Regions from separate parts of the Endozoicomonas montiporae CL-33 genome, predicted to be linked through region 2. Evidence: predicted binding sites of a transcription regulator. Region 2 holds the regulator's gene; each other region holds the start of a gene.
The links. The regulator PhoB, encoded in region 2, activates phosphate uptake and scavenging genes when phosphate is short. The targets are predictions, from matches to a motif close to TGTCATANNNNTGTCANA.
Positions count from the first base shown of each region.

Region 1 (2,271 bases), 410 kb from region 2:
TGGGCTGAATAACCCCGGCGCATCATGGTGGGCAGAGACAACAACCCCATGGTAACGACCGTGGCACCAACAATACCGGTACTCGCTGCTAATAACATTCCCACGACTGTTACAGAAAGCCCCAGCCCCCCACGCATCTGGCCGAACAGGCGCGCCATACTTTCCAGCAGGTTTTCAGCCACACGGGATTTTTCCAGCATCACGCCCATAAAGACGAACAGTGGTACAGCCAGTAATGTTTGATTACCCACGATGCCAAATAAACGACTGGGTAATGCGGTTAGAAAAGAACTGTCGAAGTATCCGGTCAGTGTACCAATAGCGGCAAACATCAATGCGGTGCCTGCCAGAGAAAAAGCGACGGGGTAGCCGATCATTAATACAGCGCAAACACAGGCGAACATAATCAGAGGAATACATTCAACCATGCTGCACCTCCGGAGCATTGGCCAGAAGCATTAATGAACGCAGCAGCTCGGCAATACCCTGTAAAAACAGGCTGAATACGAGAAAAAGGATCAGGCTTTTCAGCAGAAAGACAGCGGGCAGCCCGCCCGGGTCGGTGGAGGTTTCCATGATGGACCAGGACCGGACAACGTATTCCCAGCTCATAAATCCGATAAACAGGCAAACAGGAATGAGCAGAAATAGTGTTCCAAGACTGTTCACCAGAGCCTGCCCTTTAGGCGACATTCGTCGGTAAAAGACATCGACTCTGACGTGTTCCTGATGCTTAAGAGTGTAACCACTGGCTCCCAGAAAAATCAGCGCATGAAAGTACATGGCTGTTTCCTGCAGGGCAATGGAGCCAATATTCAGGAAGTAACGCAGCAGAACAACAAGACAGACAGACAAGACCAGTAACAGGTTAAACCAACTGATTAGCTGACCGGTTTTTTCCGTCAACTGATCAATCCCGGCTACAACTCTGTGCAGCACAATCCAGCCGGATTTCATGATATGCCCCTGATTTATTATTGTTATGGTTAAAGACAATGCCATGAGCGAGACTGCCTGACTGCATGGTAAAGTCTTGAAAATTACATTTCAGTTGTTATCGCAATGCTGTAATTTTCGTTGTCGATTATACCCAGCCACAGCCTTATTCTGCAAAATGATCATTGGGTTTGAGGCTATTGACGGTTCGTTTTTTCTGCTGTTCACAAAATTGTCATATTCCCTCCCTATGATTTCAGCCATCAGACAATCTTATTACCATGAACTTTTGTTCCCGCCTGCAGTGCAGACAAAACCGTTCATGGCTGTTGGGTCTGTATCGTCTCTAACGCGGAATGGAACCGCAGCGAATAACAAGAACCCTCTCAGGAGAGACTACACATGAAACTGAAAGCACTCATCACTGCAGTGGCTCTTACTGCAGGCATGCAGGGCGCGGTGGCCAGCCAGATAGATGCGGATATGCCGGTCTACAAAAAATCCAGCGGTGTATCGGGCAACCTGTCCAGCGTTGGTTCCGATACGCTGGCTAACCTGATGACGCTCTGGGCAGAAGACTTCAAACGCGAATACCCGAACGTTAACGTACAAATTCAGGCAGCCGGTTCTTCTACTGCGCCTCCTGCTCTGACTGAAGGCACTTCCAACATTGGCCCCATGAGCCGCAAGATGAAGGACAAAGAGCTGGAAGCGTTTGAAAAGCGCTACGGCTACAAGCCGACACCTGTTCCTGTGGCAATTGATGCTCTGGCTGTTTTTGTCAACAAGGACAACCCTATCAAAGGTCTGACCATGGCTCAGGTGGACGCTATCTTCTCCACAACCCGCCGTTGTGGTGGCGAACAGAACATTACCACCTGGGGGCAAGCCGGTCTGGGTGGACCATGGGAAAATCGTTCCATTCAGCTGTATGGCCGTAACTCTGTATCCGGCACTTATGGTTACTTCAAGAAAGTAGCACTGTGTAAGGGTGACTTCCGCAACAACGTCAACGAGCAGCCGGGTTCTGCGTCTGTGGTGCAGTCGGTATCTGCTTCCATTAATGGTCTGGGTTACTCCGGTATTGGTTACAAGACGTCCAGTGTTCGTACTGTCCCTCTGGCAAAGAAAGCCGGTCAGGCATTTGTGGATGCGACACCGGCCAATGCGGTTAACAGCAGCTACCCACTGGCTCGTTTCCTCTATGTTTATGTGAACAAGCAGCCAAACCGTGCCCTGCCTCCTCTGGAGCGTGAGTTCCTGAAGATGGTTCTGTCCCGTCAGGGTCAGGAAGTGGTGGTGAAAGATGGCTATATCCCGCTGCCTACGACAGTG
Region 1 is NZ_CP013251.1:237,389-239,659, reverse strand. It holds gene EZMO1_RS01125 (TRAP transporter large permease) at 1-428, opposite strand, end outside; gene EZMO1_RS01120 (TRAP transporter small permease subunit) at 421-957, opposite strand; gene EZMO1_RS01110 (PstS family phosphate ABC transporter substrate-binding protein) at 1,339-2,271, shown strand, end outside.
Region 1: a site for PhoB is predicted at 1,159-1,176, ahead of EZMO1_RS01110 (PstS family phosphate ABC transporter substrate-binding protein). Genes of this name have one in related genera too.

Region 2 (2,271 bases):
GTTTTGGTCGTGTACACCGTCGATCAGGGTTTCCAGATAGCCTGAAATAACCGTCAATGGTGTTCTGAGTTCATGGGATACGTTAGCTACAAAATCCTTACGCATGGTTTCCAACTGCAACAGCCGGGTGACATCGCGGACAATCAACATTCGATTACCACGACCGTAAACCGTGATGTTGATTTCAACCTGATACTCATCATTCAGAGGTGAGGGAATTTGCAAGGGTTTTTGATAACGCCCCTGCTCAAAATAATCCACAAAACGGGGATCTCGCAGAAGGTTTGTTACAGGCTGCCCCTGATCGTCAGGCATTTTGAAACCCAAAAGATCTTCTGCAGCATTATTCCACCACTCAAGGTTGTTATGGCGATCTACCATGACCACGGCATCTTTCAGTGCCGATGTTGATGACTGAATCCGGTCAATCACAGTGGAAAGGCGACGACGTGCACGACCATGGTGTTTTTGCAGGCGGTATATTCCATCAAATATCTCACCCCACAACCCCTTGCTTTCAGGAGGCTCTTCGTTACGATCTCTCGCAGCATTTAACCAGTCCATTAACCGGAATAACTCTTTCACACTCCACAGGCAATAGCCTGCCAATACAACGGAAAGTCCCAAAAAAGCATTGCCCAGAAGCCAGCCGAGACAAAAACCGACACTTGAAAACAACAGCATTCGGCTCAGGACGTAAGATTTGGTAATACTGGTCATTCCGGATCTTTTTTCGAGTTTTGGTTAAGGAAGTATTCGGTATAAATACTTCCTGACAGTCTTAAACTTTTAACGAGAATCGGTAGCCCGTCCCGCGCACTGTCTGCACAAAGCCTTCATAGTCAGACCCCAGTGCTTTTCGCAGACGACGGATATGAACGTCAACGGTTCGTTCTTCCACATAGACATTGCCGCCCCACACCTGATCCAACAGCTGCCCCCTGGTATAAGCACGTTCCTGATGAGTCAGGAAAAACTGCAGCAGGCGGTATTCGGTAGGCCCCATTTCTGCCGGGTTTCCGTCGATGCTGACGCGATGGCTGACCGGATCAAGCTCAAGGCCTTTTATGACAATCGGACTCTGGGCATCTAACCCTCCTGCACGACGAAGTACGGCTTTTAAGCGAGCTGCCAATTCCCGTGGTGAGAAGGGTTTAACAATGTAGTCGTCTGCACCGGTTTCCAAGCCCTGAATTTTATGATCTTCCTCGCCTTTCGCGGTCAGCATGACAATAGGAATTTCAGAAGTCAGTTCATTACGCTTTAAGCGTCGTGCAAATTCAATACCGGAAATGTCGGGTAACATCCAGTCCAGCAAAATAAGGTCGGGTTTATTATCAACCACCTGGGCATGGGCTTGCTTGGCGTCTGCCGCTTCCAGACAGTTATAACCCGCCATTTCCAAAGCGACAGAGACCATTTCCCTGATGGGTTCTTCATCATCGACGATGAGAATTGTTCTTCCTGACATGCCTGTTCACCTTTCGTGTCTCATCCGTTGCGTCTTATTGGTAGTGGAATCAGACAATCTGTTTCACCAGACAGATTCCTCCTATTTGCGCCATTACAACGCCCAAATGTTACAAACAGATGACACTCCTTTTTTGTGGAAGCTTAAAAAGGCTTAAACATAACTGAAAGCAATGCCCAAGAAAATCACGGCTCCTACCCAATGATTGCTGAGAAATGCTTTAAAACAGTTCATTCTTTCACGGTGTTGCGTACGTAACTGCTGATGGGTAAATAAACCGGTCGCAATCAGCAACGAAACATAAAAACTCCAGCCAAGTCCTGCCTGAATACCGACCATCACTAATGTTGCAATGGCGAGGCATTGAAGAATTCCGATGATGATATTGTCCAGATCTCCAAATAATATCGCAGTCGATTTAATGCCAATCTTCACATCATCATCACGATCCACCATGGCATACTGTGTGTCATAGCCGACCGTCCAGAACACGTTACCAAGAAATAATAACCAGCCAACCTGACTTATCGTTCCACTCTCTGCTGCATAGGCCATTGGAATAGCCCAGCCAAAGGCGGCCCCTAGCACCACCTGGGGCAAGTGCGTGAAACGCTTGGCAAAGGGGTAAATAGCAGCAAGAGCCAGGCCACCCAGAGAGAGCATTATGGTCAGAGGGTTGGTCAGTAGCACAAGAAAAAACGACAGGATGACCAGCCCGGAGAAAAGCAGTAAAGCTTCCTTTTTGTGGATTTTTCCTGTTACCAGCGGGCGGTTATTGGTTCTCTTCACACTGCCGTCAA
Region 2 is NZ_CP013251.1:5,255,290-5,257,560, reverse strand. It holds gene phoR (phosphate regulon sensor histidine kinase PhoR) at 1-720, opposite strand, end outside; gene phoB (phosphate regulon transcriptional regulator PhoB) at 782-1,471, opposite strand; gene ubiA (4-hydroxybenzoate octaprenyltransferase) at 1,625-2,271, opposite strand, start outside.

Region 3 (2,271 bases), 210 kb from region 2:
CGTTCACCTGCCCAACAGCCAGCGCTTCAGGCTCTGGCCCTTTGTCATCGCTGCGGCTGTCACCTTTAGTCTTATCGTCGTTATTATTGAAGTGGGCACCCAATATATCCGCAGTGATTCGTTCGAAGTCATCACCGGAATCAAAAACGAGCTCACCTCTAGCGTCCCAGATTGAGAAAGAACGAGCACCGTAAGAGAAAAGCTTTTCAAACTGCCCATCGTTATCAGCATCTCCCAAAGTATTCGTAATTTTCAGTCGCGCCAGACCCGCTGAGCTTTTCACACTTTCATAGTTAGGGTGATCAGGAGAAACTTTTATTTTTTTCACCCGCACTTCCTCAGAAAAGCCGAGACATCCATCTTCGTCATCAAAATCAAGCCCTCCTGAAGCAAGACACTCTTTTTCAGAAAGGCTGTCATACCAGTAATCCCTGGCATCACCTTCGTTGGCACTGACCACGAAAGTCTCACCATTTACTGTATAAGAGACAATACTGTCGGGCTGGTACATACCATACACGCCAGACCACTGCTTCAGGTTTACACCGTCTTTATTGCTAAAGTCTGCCAGAAACTGACCAAAATCCTTAAAGCCCAAAGGCGCCACTTTTATAATTTCAGCCGTTTCTATATCAATAATCGCCAGCGCATTATTCTCCTGTAAGCTGACAAAGGCTGTCTTTGAATCCTCCGATACAGCTATATACTCCGGCTCAAGATCCTGAGCGACAGATGCATCGCGACCAAAAATTCGAACACGGTTATCCAGTTCCGAATGCCTCAGCCCACCTTTATTAAACGCTGCAAAACCGACCCTCCGAACTTCACCCACAGTACCATTGTCGTGAATACCAACAATACTGACAGAACCTTCAGGATCAACCTTGTAGTCGTCCGACGGCTCGCCTTCATTGGCGACCAGTGCATATTGACCATCAGGTGTGATTGTCACCATATCGGGTAACTCACCTACATAAACATAATCTTTGAAAAACACCCGGCCTGAGCGATTGACTTCAAAGAGCATTAAGACACCCTGCTCCTGTTTGTTATCCGCTTCAACAGCAACAGCCAGCAGATCACCGTGCAAAGCAAGGCTGTTAACGTTACCCAACGGCACTCTTGGTAAAAAACGCTGTAGGTTAATGGTTCCCCGTTTAGTCAGATTGGACTCAACAACAGGATTGACAAGTGGCTGACTGGTTAAGTGACTGGCATCAAGGATATCAATGGTTTTATTGCTTGAATTAACGACAAAAACTGACTGGCTTCCCGAATGCCAGCCCAATATTTCAGCAGCACCTTCATGATACATACCCGATGCGTAACGCCCCACAGGCTGCATATCCGGATGCTTGATCATGACACTCTGACGAGTATTAATCCTATGATCAGAAGCACACCCAGCGAGAATCGCAGCCAAAGCCATTAGGGCCAGAACCAAGGAACTTCTCAAATACTGAAGTTTCATTTGCCTTACCTGTTATTTTTATTGTTTACAAAATCGACAACAGTTATAGCGCAGAAAGATGATAAACAGATGACAGGCAGTCTACTGCCAGATACCCACTTACAAAATTATTATCGTTTTTAGAGCCTTGAAGGGCTTTATGCCCATCAACACTATTAGCTTAAAAAGAAGTCAAACAATACGACAGCATTACACTTGCCCAAATAGCAAAAAAGGCCACTCAGAACGAGCAGCCTTTTTGCTAGTACTCAGCGTTGTGCCTGAAGGCACGCGCTGTTGTTTGTAATGTTTATCACACTTCGCCGAAGTTAAGCGCTTCAGACAGAGCAGCTTCCACATCAGAAGCAGACACCTTAACCGGTGCTTCGAACTCTGGCTCTTCACGACCCTTCTTACGCTCAGCGTGGTAAGCAAGACCCGTACCCGCCGGAATCAGACGACCAACGACCACGTTTTCCTTCAGACCGCGCAGGTAGTCACGTTTACCGGTTACCGCAGCTTCAGTTAGAACTCGTGTGGTTTCCTGGAAGGAAGCCGCAGAGATGAAGGACTCTGTTGCCAGAGACGCTTTGGTAATACCCAGCAGTACACGGTCGAACTTGGCAGGGAACTTGTCTTCCGCACCCAGACGATCGTTCTCTTCCAGAACGGTAGTGTACTCAGTCTGATCACCGCGAATCAGAGTAGAGTCACCGGTATCGGTGATTTCTACCTTACGCAGCATCTGACGCAGAATGGTCTCGATGTGCTTATCGTTAATTTTTACACCCTGCAGACGGTATACGTCCTGGATTTCATTA
Region 3 is NZ_CP013251.1:5,043,055-5,045,325, forward strand. It holds gene EZMO1_RS23310 (choice-of-anchor I family protein) at 1-1,471, opposite strand, end outside; gene rpoC (DNA-directed RNA polymerase subunit beta') at 1,764-2,271, opposite strand, start outside.
Region 3: a site for PhoB is predicted at 1,529-1,546, ahead of EZMO1_RS23310 (choice-of-anchor I family protein). Genes of this name have one in related genera too.